Regions from separate parts of the Streptomyces sp. NPDC021020 genome, predicted to be linked through region 2. Evidence: riboswitches for the same ligand, from Rfam matches in the RefSeq annotation. Region 2 holds a riboswitch; each other region holds the start of a gene.
What was found. A riboswitch is a leader RNA that binds a small molecule or an ion and turns the genes downstream of it on or off. The one in region 2 is predicted to bind fluoride.
Positions count from the first base shown of each region.

Region 1: linked by a shared signal. The riboswitch ahead of ACH4SL_RS06965 (respiratory chain complex I subunit 1 family protein) and the one ahead of ACH4SL_RS11665 (DUF2180 family protein) in region 2 are both predicted to bind fluoride.
Region 3: linked by a shared signal. The riboswitch ahead of ACH4SL_RS06930 (inorganic diphosphatase) and the one ahead of ACH4SL_RS11665 (DUF2180 family protein) in region 2 are both predicted to bind fluoride.
Region 4: linked by a shared signal. The riboswitch ahead of ACH4SL_RS06910 (NUDIX domain-containing protein) and the one ahead of ACH4SL_RS11665 (DUF2180 family protein) in region 2 are both predicted to bind fluoride.

Region 1 is NZ_JBIRQQ010000002.1:592,018-597,129, forward strand. Features, by position in the region: gene ACH4SL_RS06950 (NADH-quinone oxidoreductase subunit C) at 1-117, opposite strand, end outside; gene ACH4SL_RS06955 (proton-conducting transporter membrane subunit) at 114-1,580, opposite strand; gene ACH4SL_RS06960 (hydrogenase) at 1,588-2,280, opposite strand; gene ACH4SL_RS06965 (respiratory chain complex I subunit 1 family protein) at 2,280-3,245, opposite strand; fluoride riboswitch at 3,288-3,353, opposite strand; gene ACH4SL_RS06970 (phosphopyruvate hydratase) at 3,726-4,985, shown strand; gene ACH4SL_RS06975 (TetR/AcrR family transcriptional regulator) at 5,076-5,112, opposite strand, start outside.
Region 2 is NZ_JBIRQQ010000003.1:749,318-754,429, reverse strand. Features, by position in the region: gene ACH4SL_RS11670 (LamG-like jellyroll fold domain-containing protein) at 1-2,735, opposite strand, end outside; gene ACH4SL_RS11665 (DUF2180 family protein) at 2,870-3,076, opposite strand; fluoride riboswitch at 3,252-3,334, opposite strand; gene ACH4SL_RS11660 (MFS transporter) at 3,689-4,888, shown strand; gene ACH4SL_RS11655 (hypothetical protein) at 4,919-5,112, opposite strand, start outside.
Region 3 is NZ_JBIRQQ010000002.1:584,943-590,054, reverse strand. Features, by position in the region: gene ACH4SL_RS06945 (ferredoxin) at 1-226, shown strand, start outside; gene ACH4SL_RS06940 (proton-conducting transporter membrane subunit) at 223-2,280, shown strand; gene ACH4SL_RS06935 (universal stress protein) at 2,334-2,783, shown strand; fluoride riboswitch at 2,843-2,909, shown strand; gene ACH4SL_RS06930 (inorganic diphosphatase) at 3,102-3,611, shown strand; gene ACH4SL_RS06925 (DUF190 domain-containing protein) at 3,608-3,961, shown strand; gene ACH4SL_RS06920 (hypothetical protein) at 4,005-5,112, shown strand, end outside.
Region 4 is NZ_JBIRQQ010000002.1:579,105-584,216, reverse strand. Features, by position in the region: gene ACH4SL_RS06915 (hypothetical protein) at 1-1,204, shown strand, start outside; gene ACH4SL_RS06910 (NUDIX domain-containing protein) at 1,239-1,751, opposite strand; fluoride riboswitch at 1,797-1,858, opposite strand; gene ACH4SL_RS06905 (MFS transporter) at 1,941-3,179, opposite strand; gene ilvD (dihydroxy-acid dehydratase) at 3,348-5,112, opposite strand, start outside.

The DNA.
Region 1 (5,112 bases), on a different contig from region 2:
GCCGAACAGCCCGGCGAAGCGGGCCCCGCGCGGTCCGGCGACCAGCCGGGCCACCTCGTCGCGCCACTCGCCCCGCGGAGACGGACCACCCGCGGACGTCGGCTGCGGCGTCGTCATGGCCGGCCTCCCAGTTCGGCCGCACCGCGGTCCAGCAGCCGGGCGAGGTCCGCGGGCGGGTGCAGTCCCAGCACCAGCAGTGCCACCACCCCGGCGAGCACCGGTGCGACCATCCACGCGCTCGGCTCGCCCTTCCGCGGCGGCGTGTCCTCCCGGGCGGCCGGTTCCAGGACGATGCGGGTCGCCGCGATCGCCAGGCCCATGAAGGCGACGGTCACCAGGACGACGAGAACGGCCGCGGGGCCGTACGCCCGCGACCGCAGGCCGCCGGCGACGATCTGGAACTCGCTGCGGAAGATGCCCGAGGGCGGCATCGCCGACAGGGCCAGGATCGCGGCCAGGAACAGCGGCGCCGACCACGGCAGCAGGCTCGCACCGCCGCGCAGGTGCGCGATCTCCTTGGTGCGGAACGTCCGCACCAGCGCGCCCGCGCCCATGAACGCGTTTCCCTTGGCGGCCGCGTGCGCCAGGACGTGCAGCAGCACCCCGGCGGAGGCGAGCCGGGCACCGAAGCCGACACCCGTGGCGAGGATGCCCATGTGCTCGACGCTGGAGTACGCCAGCAGGCGTTTGATGTCGTGCTGGTCCAGCAGGTACAGCGCCGCCAGCAGCAGCGAGGCGATCCCGAGGACGACCAGCACCGCCCGCGGGAAGCCCGGCCCGAGGCACGCGGAGGCGACCTGGAAGTACCGCAGGACGGCGTAGAAGCTGACGGCCAGCAGCGAGCCGGAGAGCATCGCGGAGACCGGGGTGGGTGCCTCGGCGTGCGCGTCGGGCAGCCAGGTGTGGACGGGGACGAGGCCCATCTTGGTGCCGAAGCCGAGGACGGCCAGGGCGAAGGACAGCCGCACGACGGTGTGCGGCAGGTGCGGTGCGGCCTTGAGCAGGGGGGCGAACGCCAGGTCGTAGGTCCGGCCCAGTTCCTGCGCGCCCGCGTAGTACATGAAGATCGTGGCCAGCAGCGCCACGCCCAGACCCACCGACGCGATCAGGACGTACTTCCACGCGGCCTCGGTGGCGCCCTCGGTGTTCTCCACGGCGACCAGCAGCGCGGAGATGACGGTGGTGACCTCCACGGCCACCCACAGCAGCGCGAGGCCGTCGACCAGGGGCGCGCACAGCATCGACCAGGCGAAGAGGTTGAGGCCGAGGTAGAAGCGGCGGGCGTAGCGCGGGAAGTCGTGGGCGTGCTCGTCGTGCCGCAGGTAGCCGATGCTGTGCGCGGCGCAGGTGGCGTAGACGAAGGCGGTCGCCACGACGAAGACGGTCGACAGGGCGTCGGCGTGCAGGATGCCCGCGTCCACGTCGCTGCTTGCAGCACGCGGCACGAGCGCGAACGCCAGACCGAGGCACGCGGCCCCCGAGACCACCGTGAGGTACTGGGTGAGTTTCGGCGGTGCGAGCAGGGCCGCCGCCGCGGGCAGCAGGGGGAGGAGCGCGAGCAGGACCGGTACGGCCTTCACCGTGCCGTCACCCCCGGAGCTTGGTGAGAGGGACGGTGGACAGCGAGGCGGTGCGGTGGTGGTGGACGCGCATCAGCACGCCGAACACCACGACGGCCACCAGCAGGTCGAACAGGAACGCCACCTCGATGATCAGCGGCATACCGGCGGCGACCACCAGCGACGCGAGGGAGACGCCGTTCTCCAGGGAGAAGAACCCCACCGCCTGCGAGACGACGTCCCGGCGGACGATCATCAGGACGAAGGCCACCAGCACGATCGACATCGACAGGCCCAGTGCCGCCTGCGGCAGGAAGGGACTGCTGATGTCCAGGGAGCCGAGCACGAAGAAGCCGAAACCTGCCAGCGCCAGGGCCAGCAGTGTCGCGCTGGCCACGCCGATCGCCCCGGACCCGGCGATCTCGGCTCCCGCGTCGCGCAGCAGCCGGGTGATCACCCAGGGCACCGCGATCACCTTCAGCGCCAGGGAGACCGCGGCCAGCGCGTAGAGCTCCGGAAGATCCCGGTCGGCCGCCACGATCGCGGCGAGGAGCGACACCAGCAGCGACTGGACCGCGTACAGCCGGACCTGTGAGCGGGACAGGGCGGCGCGCAGCATCGCGAACTCGGTGAGCAGCAGCAGGACGGCCACCGTGTTGGTGGCGCCCTCGAAGGTGGTGGGAGCGTCGCCGGCCGCGAGCACGAGAGGTCCGGGGCCCATCAGCCGCCCCCCAGGTAGAGGGTGAACACCGCGAGGACCGCCAGCAGGAAGGCCGCCGAGACGAACTCGGAGATCTTGAACAGCCGCAGTTTGGCGAAGGTGTTGTCGATGACCGCCACCACGCAGCCCAGCAGGAGCGCTTTGCCGAGAAGCGCCAGGACCGCCAGCGCCACGGGACCGGCGTGCGTGCCGGATGCCAGGCCCCACGGCGCGAGGAAGACATCGATCAGGATCGTGTAGAGGATCAGCTGCTTGCACGCCGATCCCCAGGTCAGGAGCGCGAAGTAGGGGCCCGAATGCTCCAGCGTGCGGGCTTCCTCGATCATCCCGAACTCGTTGGTGCCGGTGTGCGTCTCCACCGGGATACGCGCGGTCTCGTAGAGGATCACCAGGAACAGCGCGGCGCCGGCCAGCAGATGCCCCGGCCTGATGATCTGATTGGCCGAGGAGCGGACGGTGGCCGCCTGCGCGTACGGCAGGTCGGTGGTCGTGACCAGGGCGACGGTGAAGACCACGAAGAGCATCACGGGTTCGGTGATCGCGCCGAAGGTCTTGGAACGGCTGGCGCCGAGCTGCGCGTACGGTGCGCCGGTCTCGGCCGCGGCGACCGCGACTCCGAAACTGGCGAGGCTCAGCAGGAAGCTCCCGCCGATGATGTCGCCCATGTAGCCCAGCGGGAGGCCGAACGTGGTGAGCACCGGGATGAGCAGCGGCACGGTCATGTAGCAGGCCATGGCCACCACCGGGGCCAGCAGGAAGAACGGGCTCGCGCCTTCGGGCGCCAGGGACTCCTTGCCGAACAGCTTCGCCAGGTCGTAGTACGGCTGGAGCACACGCGGCCCGCGGCGGCCCTGGATCCGCGCCTCGATCTTCGCGATCGCACCCGAAAGGCCCGGTGCGGCCACCAGTACGGTCAGCGGCTGGAGGGCCTGCACCAAGGGGACGGGAAGGACCACGCTCGCCATCGGGCCTCCACCGGGACACGGGCACCACGAATCGGTGCGGGTTCGTCGGTAGAAGCCATCAGCGGCGCACAACCGCGGTTGAAGGCGGGCCTCATCGCCTGCCTCCGATGATGGACGCGCGACCGGGCGGCCCGCAAAGGACCACGCAGCGATGTCCTCCGAGTCCGGGACGGACATCCCCCGCCTGGCGCAGTGGCGGGCCCCGCGCACGCCCTGCTGGACGGATCGACGTTTCACCGTTCGAGGCATGTCGGCGACAGCTCAGGTGGGGCAGACTGAGCACATCGCTCAGGCGCGCCGGTGATGGGGCTCACCGCAACCGCGGCACCATGCCGCTGACGGTCCCTGGTTGAGATGGCAACCAGGAGGACCCATGCCCGCACCCGCCCTGCCCGGAGCCCTTGCGCCGGATCGGCTGCCGGGCACGCCACGGCAACTGCCGCCGGACGGACGGCTCCTCAGCCACGCCGGGGAAGAGATATGACGCTGCGCTTCTCCGGACTGCGCGCCGCGGAGATCCTGGACTCCCAGGGGCGTCCCACCCTGGCCGTCACCCTCACCCTGGCCGACGGCAGGCGAGTGGGGGCCGGTGTGCCGTCCGGAGGTTCCGCCGGTGGCCGCGGGGCGACCGAACGGCGCGACGCGGACCCCGCCCGTTTCCACGGCCAAGGCGTCCGCGACGCCGTCGCCTACGTCAACGGCGAGATCGCCGACGCCGTCCTCGGCCGGGACTTCGCCTCCGCCGTGGAGGTCGACGCGGCCCTGATCATCATGGACGGCACGGGCACGAAGTCCCGCTACGGCGTCCACGCAGTCGCCGGAGTCTCCCTCGCCGCGGCACGGGCCGAGGCCGCGGCCAAGGGCATGCACCTGTGGGAGTCCCTGGCGGGAGTCGCCCGCACCGCCCCCCGCCTCCCCGTTCCGCACATCACCGTGGTCGACGCCGGCGCCGACGCAGCGACGGACCTGGCCTTCCGGGAATTCATGGTCGCTCCGCTGGGCGCCCCGTCCCTGTCCGACGCCGTGCGGGCAGGCGCAGAGATCTACGGGCGGCTGCGAGCCAGCCTGGCCGCGGCCGGCTGCTCCACCGCGCTGGGAGACGGCGGCGGATTCGCCCCGGCCGGCCGCCCCCAGGACGTCCTGACCCTGCTCGTCGAGGCGATCACCGACGCCGGCTACGCCCCCGGCCGCGACGGCGTCGCCATCTCCGTGAACGCCGCCGCCGGAATCCTCCGGGACCAGGACCGATACCTGGTGGCGGGGAAGAGCCTCGGCGCGGACCAGCTCGTCGACCGCTACGAGGACCTCGTCGACCGCTTCCCGATCTGGAGCATCGAGAACGCACTTGCCGAGGACGACGTGGACGGCTGGACCCGCCTGACCGCACGGCTCGCCGACCGCGTCCAGCTGGTCCGCGATGTCCTCACCACCGACCCGTCCACCGCCACCGCGGCCGTCGACCGCCGCACCGGAAACTGCGCGCTCATCGCCGTCGACCAGACCGGTACGGTGACCGAGACGCTGGAAGCCATGCGTATCTGTCGCGGCGCCGGTTACGCACAGATGGTCTCCCACCGTCCCGGAGAGACCGTCGACCCGTTCATCGCCGATCTCGCGGTCGGCACCGGAGCCGGGCAGATCAAGTCCGGCGCCCCCGCCGGCGGAGAACGCGTCGCGAAATACAACCGGCTCCTCGCACTCGCCGACGCGTGCCCCGCACTGCCGTACGGCCTGCCCTGACGGCCCGCGCCGCGGCGATCTCCGCGCCGGACCCGACGCCGTCATCGGCGTGGCCTCGACGTACCGCCGCCCGACGGCCGGTACCAAAGGTCAAGGGGCGGGACGGCGGACCTCGGGCGCCGGGTGG
Region 2 (5,112 bases):
CACGCGGTGGTGTACGGGGTCGTGCCGACCAGCTGCCCGTCGATGTACATCCGCAGGTTGTGGTCGACGCCGTTGTAGCTGCCCAGCAGGTGGTACCACTGGTTGGCCACCACCCCGCCGGCCGTCGACGGCATCGCGCGGACGGGTGTCGCCGAGGCGGTGTCGGCGGTGAACTGGTTGAACACCCACCGGTTGTAGTCGTACGAGTAGTACAGCTCGAAGCCCGGCGAGTGGTTGCCCGGCTGCGCCGCGACGATCGCCGCCGTCGTCGGCATCCGGTCGAGCTTGACCCACGCGCCCACCGAGAAGCTGCTGTTGGTGTGGACGGTGGGGATGTCGGACTCCAGGTAGGAGGTTGTTCCGTCGAGTTGGACCGCGGTGCCGGTCCTGCCGGGCGCCCCCAGTGCCGGGGTGCCCACCAGGCTCAGCGTGCGGTCCTCGGCCGTACCGGCGGCCTGCGTGGCACCGGCGGGGTCGTCCATCTGCCACTCCGCCTCAGCGGGTTGGCCCTCCTTCACGCGGAATTGGTACACCTCCGGCTCGCTGGGATTGCCGGCGCTGTCGAAGGCCTGCGCGGTCACGAAGTTCGTACCCGGATGGGTCGGCCGGAAGGTCGCCGACTTCGCGGCGCCGCCGGTCGTCGGCAGCGTACGGGAGCTGTCGCACACCGCGTCGCGGTTCAGGCCCCAGCAGTATTTGACGACGTCCGTGGACGACGACTTGAAGGTGAAGGTGCCGTCGCGGCCGACCCCGTCGTACGTCGGGTCGTTCGGGTCGGCGTCGTTGATCGCCGGGTAGTCACCGGAGGTGATCACCGGACCGTTCGGCACGCTCGTGTCGTACACCCAGTAGCAGTCGGTCGCCGAACCGGCGTACGACCACGGCGAGTAGCTGTAGTACGTGCCCTGGTCGTAGTCCACCACCCGTGCCGACCAGCCGATGGTCTTGTTCTTCGGGATCGTCACGCCGCCCGGGGCAGCGGTCAGGGTGATGGAGAACGTCGAACCGGACTTCTTGGGGCCGATCTTCGCCGACGTCCAGTGCGTCACGAAGCCCTTGCCGTCCCCGGCGTCCCAGCCGAGGTGGAACTGGACGGCCACCTCGTCCCCGTCCGGGTCCTTGACGTTGCTCGCCGTGAGCGAGGGCAGCTTGCCGATGTGCACCGGGCTCGACGGGCTGTGACACGTCCCGCCCGGACTCATCGTCAGCTGCGACATGGCCAGTTGCTTGGGCGGCGCGTTGTAGTGCACCCGCAGGTACGCGTCGTCGGAGAAGTGCTTCCAGCCCAGCCCGTCCGACTCGTCCGCCGCCCGCAGCCCGAAGGTCGTCGTGGCGTAGTTGTGCGCCGCCGCGTACTGCATCCCGGCCTTGGCGTTGAACTCGACGTCGGAGGCCGCGCAGCCGCTGTAGCCGTGCGCGACGGTCTTGGTGTCCAGCTTCTGGGTCCAGTGGTCCGCCGACGAGGTCCACGTCGTCTGCGGGGTGAAGCCCGTCGTCCGCCACAGCTCGATCGGCTTGGCGGTGCAGGACGCCGACCAGGTCTCGTGCCCGACGAACGTGGCGTCCAGGATCGTCTTCCCGGCGAACTTCGACGTCGGGAAGGAGTAGAAGAGCCGCTTGACGTCGTTGGGGGCGCAGTAGTCCCAGTCGCAGTCGCCCACGCCGGAGTCCGAGTTGCCGTTGAAGCGGTACTGCGGGCTGTTCGCCCAGTACTTCGACACCATCGTCCAATCCCCCGCCTTCGGCGTGTAGGTCAGGGGGTCGATGTACAGCGGGTACGCGGTGCTCGCACCGGTCAGCAGCGACCGGTCCGGCGTCAGCGTCAACTGCGAGGCTTCCGGGTCGACGGCGACGGCGATCGGCGCCGTGCGGGAGGACTCCGTCGGGCCCTCCGCCGCATCGGCGGGCTTCGCGGCCGGGCCGCTCGCGGCATCGCCGTCGGCCTGCGCCTTCGCCGTCCTCCCGGTGCCGGTCGCGGTGCCGGTCGCGGCACCGGAGTCCCACATGACCGGCGCGGCCGCGGCGAACACCGTGCCGCCGCCCGCGGTGTCGGTGGCCGCAAGGCCGCCGTCCGCCGTCTTCGCCAGGGTCAGCCCCTCGGTCCGCGTCCCGAACGTCAGCCGCTCCAGCGCCGGGTTCTTCGCCGCGGCGGCGGTGTTGACGACCAGCACCTCGTGGAAGCTGTCGGTGTCGGCGCGCATCTGCAGATCCACACCGGGCAGCACGTCCTTGTACGTCGCCGTGTCGCCGCTGAGCGTCGGGGCCGGAAGGGCGGCGGGCCATGTGTACGACAGGCTCCGCCCCGCCTGCTCCATCGTCACCAGCGGGGCGTTCCCGCCGCCGGAGAGCGTCAGGCCCACCGCGGCGACCGCCGGGCCGACCGTGCCGTCCGGCCGCCTGACCAGCGTGTTGTCGACCGGCTTCCACGTCCCGCCCACCCGGGCCCGGACCGGCCGCAGATGCTGGTCGGTCTCCAGACCGCCGCCGGGCGTCGCGTACGTCTCGCTCGACTCGTCCCGCAGCGACGTCACCTCGACCCGTTGGCCCGTCGACGCCGCCTGTGCGAGAGCCGCCGACTCGCTCGCCGCGGCCTGCGGCTGCGCCGCCCGGCCCGACGCCGGTGCCTTGCCGGGGGCCTGCGTGGGTGCGGCCGCGGCGCCGGTGGCCAGCGGCTGCACCATCCCCACCGCCAGGCCCGCCACGACGAACGCCGCCAGCGCCCCGCCCCTGCTCATGAATCCGCCTCGACCGGCCACGCCGAACCCCATGGACCTACCCCCCCAGGCAGCAACCGCTTACACGGACCAGCGGAAAGCCTGCGGCACGCACAATGAGCACGTCAAGGCTTTCCTGCGGTGGGTCCCGTCACTCACACGGTGGTCCGTGCCGCGGTGCACGTGGGGCAGTGCATCTGCCGGGCGGCGTTGGGCAGCGTCCTCACCCCCAGACCGTTCAGCCGCTCGACCGCCAGCGGTGAACTCGTCGCGTGCGCGGCGCACATCGCCGCGCCGCAGCTGGTGCAGACAGCCACCGCGTCGCAGACACGGCCTTCGGAGTCGCAGTCGAAGCACTTCATGGGGGACCGTCCGTTTCAGGTGAGGAGCGGGAACGCGACGACCGGCGCCGGCCGCGCGGACGGGAGGTCCGGGCGTGGCCGCCGCCGTCGACGCACGAGCGCGGGAAGGGGACGCGGGGTGCTTGGTGGGGGGAACGATCACCGGCACCTCCAGCGCGGGCGGGCATCACTGACTCAGCGGTCAGGAGCCATCAGCCGTGGAGGGCGGTTCGGGCGGACGCGGAGTCGGCCCAGGCGGGGTCCATCGCCAGGATTCGAGTGAACCGCGCGGCATGTCGCAGGTCAAGGGCTCCCGCGGCGCAGAGCCCGCATTGCACCCGAGCGGCGGCACGGCCCCGCGGGAGACGCGTCCGCAGCTCGCCGGGCTCCGGGCACGGCCCCGCGGGACACGCGCCCGCAGCTCGCCGGGCTTCCCGCGCCCAGGTGCGATGATCCTGGAGGAGGCCGAGGCGGTCCGCTGCGCCGCGGCCGCGACCGCCGCGACCGGCCCGGGGTTCCTGTCCCCTCGTCACGGAGGACTCCCGCCATGGCCGAATCCGTCCGCACCCCCGCACGGCGGCCGCGGCCCCGGCCGGGGGCGAAGCGCGCGGGAGCACCCGGCCGGGGAAGGACGTGAGGGCGCCCGGCCCCTCGGCCGCCGACGGCGTGCGTCGCTCGGCGCTGCGGTTCGTGCTGCTCATCGGCGTCGTCAGCATGTTCTCCGACATGGCGCACGAAGGTGCCCGCAGCATCACCGGCCCCTTCCTGGGCACGCTCGGCGCGAGCGCCGCCGTCGTCGCCGCGGTGGCGGGCTTCGGGGAACTCCTCGGCTACGCGCTGCGCTCCGTCGTGGGGTTCGTCGCCGACCGCACCGGCAGGTACTGGCCCATCACCCTTCTCGGCTACGTCGTGCAGATGGCCGCCGTGCCCGCCCTGGCGCTCGCGGGCAACTGGCAGGTCGCCGCGGTGCTGATCGCCGCAGAACGCGGCGGCCGGGCGATCCGCAACCCGGCCCGCGACGCCATGCTCGCCCACGCCACCGGAGAGCTGGGCAGCGGCTGGGTCTTCGGGGTGCGCGAGGCGCTCGACGCGGCCGGTGCGACGGTCGGCCCGCTGATCGTGGCCGCCGTCCTCGCCACCGGCCACGGCTACCGCGCGGGCTTCGCGATCCTCGCGGTCCCGGCGCTGCTCACCGTCGTGGTGCTGCTCGGCGCCCGGCGGCAGTACCCCGACCCCGGCGACCTGGAGGCCGGGGAGGAGATCCCCGGCCGCCACGGCATCCCGCGCGTCTTCTGGCTCTACCTGCTCGCGATGGGCCTGATCGCCCTCGGCTACGCGGACTACCCCCTCATCGCCTTCCACTTCAGCACCGGCCATGTGATCTCCGCGGACTGGATCCCGGTGCTCTACGCGGGCGCCATGGCCACCGAGGCGGTCGCCGCGCTGGTGCTGGGACGGCTCTTCGACCGCGTCGGGCTGCTCACCGTCGTCGGGGCGACCGTCCTCACCGCCGCGTTCGCGCCCCTGGTCTTCCTGGGCGACGCCGCCCTCGCCGTGGTCGGGGTGATCTGCTGGGGTCTCGGCATGGCCGTCCAGGAGTCCGTCGTCAAGGCGGCGGTCACCGGCATGGTCGGCCGCGACAGGAGGGCATCCGCCTACGGTCTCTTCGACACGGGCTTCGGCGTCCTGTGGTTCGCCGGCAGCTTCGTGCTGGGCGTGCTGTACGACCACTCGCTCGACGGCCTGGTCGTCTACTCCGTGGTCGCCCAGCTCGCGGCGCTCCCCCTGCTCCTGGCCGTCCACCGCAGGACGGCGCCCCGCGCTCCGGCGTGACCCCGCGTCACCTCCTCCACAGCGCCGTGATCAGGCGATGTGCAGCCACACCCCGAGCCACGTCACCGCCACGCCGCCGCAGCCCAGGGCCGCCGCCCAGCGCCCCGGACGGTCGGCGAACAGACGCCCCAGGATCGCCCCGAGCCCCGTGAGCACCGCCACGGCCAGCACGGCCACGATCCACGAGGCACCCGGAGCGGCCGCCCCGACCAGCAGCGGAAGGG
Region 3 (5,112 bases), on a different contig from region 2:
GCGCCGCACGTACGAAGCCACCGCGCAACCGGTGGTGGTGGTCGCCGCCGGGACCGACGCGTGCAGCGGCGGCGTGTTCGCCGACTCCTACGCCACCCACGGCGGGCTGGGCTCGCTGACCGATGTCGACGTCTGGGTGCCGGGGTCACCGCCGAGCCCGTTCTCGCTGCTGCACGCCCTCCTGCTGGCCGCGGGCCGGATCACCGGTCAGGGGGCCCGGCGATGAGCACGCTGATCGGTGCCGGCCTGCTGCTGTTCGCCGCGGCAGCCGTGGCGGACCTGGCGCCGTGGCCCGGCGGCGTACGGCGCCCCTGGCAGGCCGCGGTGCCCTACGTCCTTGCGGCCGCCGGGGCCGGCTGCCTCGCCGCGGTCGGCGCCGTGGCGCTCAACACCCCGGGCGACAGGCCGGGGCTGGGCTTCGGGACCTGGCTCGGCTTCGGCAGGAGCGGCCTGGTGGTGGACCCCCTCTCCGGGCTGTTCTGGCTGCTGACGTTCTCGGTGGCCGTCGCCGCGTGCCTCACCGCCGCGGGCTGGGCGCCGGGGCGCGCGGGCGGCCGGGGACCGGCCACGTACAGTGCGGCGGTGCTCGCGGCGGTCGCCGTCGTGCAGAGCGCCGACAACGTCTTCCTGTTCCTGATGGCGTGGGAAGCCCTGACCGTCGGCTTCTACCTGCTCGCCTCGGCCGGGCACCGCCGGCTCGGAGCGGCGGTCGCCACGGCCGGCTTCGGCAAGGTCTCCGGCGCGGCCCTGCTGCTCGGGATGCTGGCGGCCGCCGCGAAGGCCGGCGGATTCGCCTTCGCCGACCTCGCCCGGCTGCCCGCGGGCACCCTGCACGGCACGGTGTGGGTGCTGCTGGTCCTCGGGTTCGCGATCAAGGTCGGCCTGGCCCCGGTGCAGGTGTGGATGCCCCGCGGCTACGCGGCCGCGCCCGCGGGGCTGCGCCCGCTGATGGCCGGGGTCGCGGTCAACGCGGGCTTCTACGGGCTGTGGCGGACCCTCGACCTGTTCGGCCGGCCGCCGGTCTGGCTGGCGGTCGCCCTGCTGGTGGTCTCCGCGCTCACGGCTCTGCTGGGCATCGCCCACGCGGCGGTGCAGAACCGCCTGGAGCGGGTCATCGCCTACTCCAGCGTGGAGAACGCCGGGCTCATCTGCACCGGCTACGCCGTGGCCCTGGTCGGGGTGTGCCGCGACAGCCCGCGGCTGGCCGCGGTCGGGCTGATCGCCGCCACGCTGCAGGTCGTCGCGCACGCCTTCGCCAAGTCGCTGCTGTTCGCCGGCGCCGCGGGGTTCGAGTCGGGTGCGGGAACCGGTGACCTGGAACGGCTGCGCGGAGCGGGACGGCGCCGTCCCTGGGCGGGCGCGGCGATCGCCGTCGGCGCGGTCACCCTGGCCGGGCTGCCGCCGACGGCGGGCTTCGTCTCGGAGTGGTTCCTGCTCGAATCCCTGATGCAGCAGTTCCGGCTGCCCCATCTGCCGTACGCGCTGGCCTTCGCGGTGGCGGGGGCGCTGGTCGCGCTCACCGCGGGCTTCGCCTCGGTGACCTTCGTCCGGATCGTCGGCATGATCGTTCTCGGTCCGCGCCGGGGTGCCGCCCCCGGCCGCGCCGGATGCCGTGACGACCTCGGCCTGCCCGGCCGCCTCGGGGTGCTCGTGCTGATCGTCGGCGGTCTGCTGGTGGCCGCGCTGACGCCGCTGGAGATCCGGGTCGTCGTCCGCGGTCTGCGGCAGCTCGTACCGGCGGAGGCGGGCCGCGGTGCGCTGAAGTCCCCCTGGGCCGTCCAGCCGGTGTTCGGGGACTTCTCCGTCCTGTCGCCGAGCTGGCTGTGGGTCGTGCTGCCCCTGCTCTTCCTGGCGACGGCACTCCTGCTGCTGCTCGGTGCGTCCCGTGGAAGCGCGCTGCGGGTGCGGCGCACCCCCGCCTGGCGCTCGGCCGGCGGCGGGGTGCACGGACAGGACCAGTACACGCCCTTCGGCTACGCCAACCCCACCCGGCGCGTCCTCGCCGGCGTCCTGCTCACCCGCAGCCGCACCGGCCCCGCCCACCCCGCGGCCGCACCGCGGGACGCCACGTCGGCGACAGCGGCGACGGGCGGGGTGATCAGCTACTCGGCGGAGGTGGTCGAGGTCGTCGAGGCGTACCTCTACCGGCCGTTCCGGCCACTCCTGGGAATCCTCGTCGCGGCCTTCAAACGGCTCCAGTCCGGACGGCTCGACGCCTATCTCGCCTACATGCTCGTCGTCCTGGTCGCGCTGCTCGCCCTGGTCGCGGGCTTCGCCTGACCCGGCGCCGCATTCCCGCGCACCCCACGATCCGGCACCGAGGAGAAACCCCGATGACCGCAAGCCCGTTCCACCGCATCCTCGTGGGCTGGGACGCGTCCCCCGCCGCGCACACGGCGCTGACGACGGCGCTGGCCCTCGCCGGCGAGCGGGGAACCGTCATCGCCCGCGCCGTTCTCAACCCGCCGGAGCACATCGAGACCGCGGGTGAGCAGCAACGCGACATCGCTTCCCAACGGCGTTGGCTGGAGGACCGGTTCGACCGGGCCGCGGGCGCCGTCAGCACGTACGGAGCCCATGTGCGCCTGGAATGGGGCGAGCACACCGACATCGCCCGGGAGCTGCGCACCTGCGCCACGGCACACAACTGCGACCTGATCGTCGCCGGCCGGCACGGGGACGACAGCCGCCTGCGTGCCGCGGGGCTCGGACCGGTCGCCCGCGCCCTCGCCCAGGACGCGGACCTGCCCGTCCTCCTCGTCAGCCCCGCGCCCGGCCGCTGAACACGGCACGGCGCCCACGTGTTCGGGACGGCCGGCGGAGCGGGCCGACGGTGTACATTTCCTGTACCGGTGATGGGGCTCACCGCAACCGCGGCCTACGAGGTCGCTGACGGTCCCTGGTTGTTGACGATCGACACGACCAGGAGTCCTCATGCCCGATTCCGCAGTCTCCGTCCGGTTCCCCGCGCGTGCACGCGCCGTCGGGCGCTCCCCCGACCGTTCCTGTTGCCCCGGACACCCGTGTGAAGGCCGCCACGGGTCCGTCCGCGCACCGTGGATCCCGCCGGACCCCTCCGCCCACCGAGCAGGAGATCACTCATGAATTTCACCGTCGTCGTGGAGGTCCCGCAGGGATCGCGGAACAAGTACGAGATGGATCACACACTGCACCGGATCCGGCTGGACCGCATGCTGTTCACCTCCACGCAGTACCCGGCCGACTACGGCTACGTGGAGGGGACGCTCGGCGGGGACGGCGATCCGCTGGACGCCCTGGTGCTGACGGGGGAGCCGACCTTCCCGGGCTGTGCGATCGAATGCCGGGCCGTGGGCATGTTCTCCATGACGGACGAACACGGACCGGACGAGAAGGTCCTGTGCGTACCGGCGCACGACCCCCGTTACGCCGGCCTCCAGGACATCGCGGACGTCCCGGACTTCCAGCGGCTGGAGATCACCCACTTCTTCGAGGTCTACAAGGACCTGGAGCCCGGCAAATCCGTCGAGGGCTCCCACTGGGAGGGCCGGGAGCGCACTTACGAGGAGATCAGGGCCTCGCGCGAGCGCGCGGTCGCCCACGCTGCCGACACCACGGGGAGCCGTCGATGAAGCAGACCGGAAACGCGGTGAAGCTGACCATCTTCCTCAGCGAATCCGACACCTGGCACCACAAGCCCCTGTTCGCCGAGATCGTCCACCGCGCCCACGGCGCCGGCCTGGCCGGAGCGTCGGTCTTCCACGGCGTCGAGGGCTACGGCAGCTCCTCCTCCCTCCACACCGCCCGGTTCCTCTCCCTCAGCGAGGACCTGCCCGTGGCGGTGGTCGTCGTCGACTCCGAGGAGCGGGTACGCGGCTTCCTTCCGGAGCTCGACGAGCTTCCCGCGCCAGGTTTGATGATCATGGAGGAGGTGGAAGTGGTCCGCCACGTCGGACGGGACGGCGGGGGCGGGGATGTCTGACGGACAGGCACGCGCCACACCGTCGTCGCGGAGGACCCCTGCCATGGCCGAGCCACTGCCCAGCGTGCTGTTCACCGACGCCGCGGACGCGGCGCTCCCCGCGGCCGGGGAGCCCTCGTTCTTCGGCGACCTCAACCTCGACCAGGTCGTCCGCGACCTCACCGCGGGCCGCAAGGACCACGATCTCGCGCCCTTCTTCCACACCCCGATCCGCACCCTGGAGACGGTCGCCCACCGTCAGGCGGTGTTCCGGGATCTGGAGGACCCGGACCTCGTCGCCGGTGTCGCGGCCTTCGGGAGCCGGATGCGGGAGGCGCGGCAGCAGTTGCGGCAGGCCCACCGGCTGCACCACCCCTACCAGCGCGAGAGCTGGTTTCTGGACGCCGTCGGCACGTACTGCCGGGCGGTCGGGGAGGTCGCGGAAGTCCTCGACCGCGGCGACCTGCGGTCCGCCGGGATGGCGGCGGTCCGCGACCACGTCGCCGCCTACCGCTCCGGTGACCGTTTCCGCGGGCTGTCCGAAGCCACCGGGAGCCTGGCCACCCGGCTGTCGGAGGTCCGCTACAGCCTGCACATCACCCCGGGCCGGGTCCGGGTCAGCGGCGGCCTGGAGCAGGTCGACTACGGCGCCCACGTCGTGGGTGTCTTCGAGAAGTTCAGCCAGGGGGAGCCCACGGACCACCGTGTCCCCTACCGCTCGGACATCGCCATGAACCACGTCGAGGAAGCGGTGCTCGACCGGGTGGCGAGGCTCTTTCCCGACGTCTTCGCCGAGCTGGACGCCTACTGCGAGCGCTACGGGGACTTCCTCGACCCCACGGTCGAGGCCTTCGACCGGGAGGTCCAGTTCTATCTGGCCTACCTGGAGTACATCGCGCCGCTCAAGGCCGCGGGCCTGGCGTTCTGCCGTCCGGAGGTCGACGACACCTCCAAGGAGGTTCTCGGCCGCGACGTGTTCGACATCGCGCTTGCCGCCAAGCTCGTACGCGCACGCGCCCCGGTCGTGCCCAACGACTTCGAACTGTCCGGTCCCGAGCGGGTGATCGTGGTGTCCGGTCCCAACCAGGGCGGCAAGACCACCTTCGCCCGCGCCTTCGGACAGCTGCACCACCTGGCCGCCCTCGGCTGCCCCGTCCCGGGCAGCCGGGCCC
Region 4 (5,112 bases), on a different contig from region 2:
CTTCCTGCACACCGCCGACTCGATCCTCCACCGGGCCGTGGAGGTCCTCGACCTGTTCATGGACCACCTGCACAGGCTGCGGCACGTGCAGGACGAACACGCCGCCGCGTTCGGCTCGGAGGGCTTCACGCGGTTCTTCGCCATGCTCGCGACGGAGCTGGACGACGACTACTTCGCCACCGTGGAGGAGCACCTCACGCAGCTGAAGTTCCGGGGCGGTGTCCAGGTCGGCGCCGCCCTCGGCCAAGGGCTCAAGGGCACCGGCTACGTCCTGCGCGAACCGCCCTCCCGGCAGGGCTGGCTGGACCGGCTCACCAGCAGCGCGCCCACCTCGTACACCTACCGCGTACCGGACCGGGACGAGGCCGGCGCACAGTACCTGGGGGATCTGCGCGGGCGCGGCATCAACCTGGCCGCCGACGCGCTGGCCCGCTCCGCCGACCACATCCTCGGCTTCTTCGTCATGCTCCGCCACGAACTGGGTTTCTACGTCGCGTGCCTGAACCTGCACCACCTACTGGAGGGCAAGGACGAGCCTGTCTGCTTCCCCGAGCCGCTGCCGGCCGGCGCGCCGGTCCTGTCCTGCCGGGGCCTGTACGACACGTGCCTGGCGCTGCGCCGCGAGGAGCCCGTCGTCGGCAACGACGTCGATGCCGACGGACCGGGCCTGCTGGTGGTCACCGGAGCGAACGAGGGAGGGAAGTCCACCTTCCTGCGCAGTGCCGGACTCGCCCAGATCATGATGCAGGCCGGCATGTTCGTCTCCGCCGACCACTACACCGCCGACATCCGGGACGCGGTGTTCACGCACTGCCGCCGCGAGGAGGACCCGGACATGGCCAGCGGCAAGTTCGACGAGGAACTGGCCCGGATGAACGACATCGTCGGCCGCCTCACCCCCGGCAGCTTCGTGCTGTTCAACGAGTCCTTCGCCGCGACCAACGAACGCGAAGGCTCGGAGATCGCCCGGCAGATCTTCCGGGCGCTGCGCGAAGCCGGAGTGAAGATCCTCTGCGTGACGCACCTGTACGACCTCGCCTCCAGCCTCCGAACGCACTACGGCACGGACGCGCTGTTCCTCAGAGCGGAGCGTCGCGCGGACGGCACCCGCACCTTCCGCCTCGTCGAGGGGCCCCCGGAGCCGACCAGCCACGGCGAGGACCTGTACGAGCAGGTGTACGGCACCACCGCGCGCCGCCCCTAGCCGGTCGCCCCTCCCCACCCGGGAGGTGAGGTGCTCACCGCGGCGGCGGGTACATCCCCATCGCCGGAGTCGTCGTGTCCTCCGGGCCCGGCTCCTCGTCCTGGTCGGCCAGCTCGCGGCGGTGCAGGTCGTGCAGGCCGTGGAGGTGCCCGCTGATCGACGGGCGCAGGGTCAGGCGGGCGAGCGCCGAGAGGGGTACGAAGTACGGTTGCCGGCCGCTCTCGCACGCACGCGGCTCACCGTGGACCTTCTCCAGCGGGAAGAGGACGACTTCGACCATGTAGCGGCCCGAGGCCTCGTCGTGGACCTCCTGGAAGAGCCCGCAGCGCAGCCGGCCTGCTTCGAGCCCCGTTTCCTCACGCAGCTCCCGGCGACCGCAGGCCGCCAGGCCTTCGTCGGCGCGGACGTGGCCGCCCGGGACCTTCCACACCGTCGAGCCGTTCTCCTGGCTCCGTACCAGGAGCACGGAATCGTCGCGGAAGACGGCGACGCAGCAGCGGGTCTCCGGAGACCGATCGGACCCCGGGTGCTCGGAAACCATGGTCATGGCGGCATCTCCGACCGTAAGGCACCCCTGCTCGCAGGGATGCGCGGTGGAACAGAGGCCATCAGCGGATCTCCGCGGTCGGGGCGAGCCTCATCGCCACAGGCCTCCATCGTCGCGCGACCGGTCGCCCCCGGCAAACGGACGCCGGCCGACGGATCCTTCCGCGCGGTCGGCCGGGGCCGGAGGGCGTCAGGCACGCGGGACACGCAGGGCGAGAAGCAGCACGAGGGCGGCGGTCTGGACGGCGGCCACGGTGGTGATCAGCGCGGGGACGGAGACCTCGTAGAGGGCCCCGGTCAGAGCGCCGCCGGCCAGGGTGGCGACACCCATGGCCGATGCGAAGAGGCCGTACGCGGTGGCGCGGCGGCCGGCGGGGACCAGGTCGGCGACCGTGGCCCGCAGGGTCGACTCCTGGATACCGAGGGCAGCGCCCCACAGCAGCGCGCCGAGCACGGCCGGCCACACGGCGTCGGTGAACGCCAGAACGGGCACGACGGCGGACAGCACGGGCAGGGCGGCCAGGACGCGGGCGCCCCAGCGATCGTAGAGCCAGCCGGTGGCCAGTGCGGCGAGCGCGTCCACTGCCATGGCGGCGGCGTAGAGCACCGGCACAGCGGCGGTGGGCAGCAGGTGATGCCGCACCAGGTGGTAGGAGAGGACGCCGAAGGTGGCGAATCCGACCATGGTCGCGCCGGTGAAGCCCGCGTACACCCAGAACGCCCTCGGCAGCCGCACGCGTATCCGCTGCTCGGGGGCGACACTGACGGGCACGGGGCCGGCCGCGGCCTCGTAGGCGACGGGGTCGGGCACGCGGGCGCGCAACCGGACGAGCAGCGCCAGCGCGACCGCCCCGGGCAGGGCGAGCAGGCCCAGAGCGGGGCCGTAGCCGTTGCCGGAAAGGGCGAGGATCCCGGCGACCGTCAGCGGACCGAGCACCGCGCCGACCTGGTCCAACGCCTCGTGCACAGCGAATCCCCGGCCACGGCCGGTGGCCGCGGTGGCATGGGACAGGAGGGTGTCCTTGGCCGGGGAGCGCACGGCCTTGCCGACGCGTTCGGCGATCACGAGAGCGCAAGCCGCCCACAGCGCCCCCGCGAGGCCGAGGACCGGCACGGTGACCGCGGTGAGCGCGTACCCGGCGACGGTCCAGGCCCAGAACCGGCGGGTACGGTCGGCCAGCGGCCCGGAGACCAGCCGGAGCCCCAGCGCGGCGGCCTCGCCCACCCCGGTCACCACGCCCACCACCAGAGCCGAGGCCCCCAGGTGGGCGAGCAGCGGCCCGGTGACCGAGCGCGCGCCCTCGTAGACGAAGTCCATCAGCAGGCTGACGGTCCCGAAGGCCATCACGAAGCGCCACGCCGTCAGCCGAGGCGCCGACGCGCGCACAGGGGCGACGACGGGCGGGGGGTTGACGTCGTCGGCCGTCACCGCGCCGCCTCCCGAGCGGGAGGAGCCGACTCCACCCGGACGGCCTTCACCACGCACCGCCACGGCCGCCGTGGGGCAGGGTGGAAGCACGTGACGTGCTGGGTGCCGCCGCCGGGGGCCGGCCGGCGTGACGCCGGGTCAGCCCCCGGCGGGCGTCCGGCGACCGCATCAGGGGAGCAGCGTGACATCGCGCACGGCTCCGGTGTCCGCGCTGGTTGCCATCGCCGCGTACGCCCTCAGGGCCGGTGAGACCTGGCGGTCGCGGTCGCGGGGCGCGTACGTCCCGCTGAGCGCGGCACGGCGTTCCGCCAACTCGGCTTCGCCCACCAGCACGTCGATGGAGCGCTCCGGGATGTCGATGCGGATCGGGTCGCCGTCCCTGACGAGGGCGATCGTGCCGCCGGCGGCCGCCTCCGGGGAGACGTGGCCGACGGACAGGCCCGACGTGCCGCCGGAGAAACGGCCGTCGGTGGCCAGCGCGCACGACGTGCCGAGGCCCCGGCCCTTCAGATAAGCGGTCGGGTAGAGCATCTCCTGCATGCCCGGGCCGCCCTTGGGGCCCTCGTAGCGGACGACGACCACGTCCCCGGGCCTCACCCGCCCGCCGAGGATCACCTCGACGGCCTGCTCCTGGGAGTCCACGACGACGGCGGGCCCCTGGAAGGACAGGTTCGCCTCGTCGACCCCGGCTGTCTTGACCGCACACCCGTCAACGGCCAGGTTTCCGTACAGGACGGCGAGCCCCCCGTCGGCGGAGTACGCGTGTGCCGGGTCACGCACGCACCCCGACACGGCATCGACGTCCAGCGATTCCCACCGTTCCGACTGCGAGAACGCCTGCGCGGAGCGCACACAGCCGGGGGCGGCGTGGAACAGCTCCACCGCCCGCGGTGACGGGGAGCCGCCGCGCACGTCCCACTGCTTGAGCCAGTCGGCCGGCGAGGCGGAATGGACGGTGTGGACGTCCTCGTCGAGGAGACCGGCCCGGTGCAGCTCGCCGAGGATGGCGGGGATGCCGCCCGCGCGGTGCACGTCCTCCATGTGGAAGGTGCTGCTGGGCGCGACTTTGCACAGGCAGGGAACGCCACGTGAGAGGCGGTCGATGTCGGCGAGGGTGAAAGGGACGTCCGCTTCGCGAGCGGCCGCGAGCAGGTGCAGGATCGTGTTGGTGGAGCCGCCCATCGCGATGTCCAGGGCCATCGCGTTCTCGAACGCGGCGCCGGTGGCGATGGCGCGCGGCAGCACGGTGGCGTCGTCCTGCTCGTAGTGGCGCCGGGTCAGCTCGACCACGGTGCGGCCCGCGTCCTCGTACAGCGCCCTGCGGGCGGTGTGGGTGGCCAGGACCGTGCCGTTGCCCGGGAGTGCCAGGCCCAGCGCCTCGACCAGGCAGTTCATCGAATTGGCGGTGAACATCCCCGAGCACGACCCGCAGGTGGGGCAGGCGGCTTCCTCGACCCGCGCCAGCTCGCTGTCGGAGACCGACGGGTCGACCGCTTCCGACATCGCGTTGATCAGGTCCAGCTTGCGGACCGTGCCGTCGACCAGCGTCGCCCGCCCGGCCTCCATCGGACCGCCGGAGACGAAGACCGTCGGGATGTCCAGCCGCAGCGCGGCCATCAGCATGCCCGGGGTGATCTTGTCGCAGTTGGAGATGCAGATCAGCGCGTCCGCGCAGTGGGCCTGCACCATGTACTCGACCGAGTCGGCGATCAGGTCGCGCGACGGCAGCGAGTAGAGCATGCCGCCATGGCCCATCGCGATGCCGTCGTCCACCGCGATCGTGTTGAACTCACGCGGCACCGCACCGGCCGCCTTGATCGCCTCCGAGACGATCCGGCCGACCGGCTGGAGGTGGGTGTGCCCCGGTACGAACTCGGTGAAGCTGTTGGCGACCGCGACGATCGGCTTGCCGATGTCGGCGTTGTCCACGCCG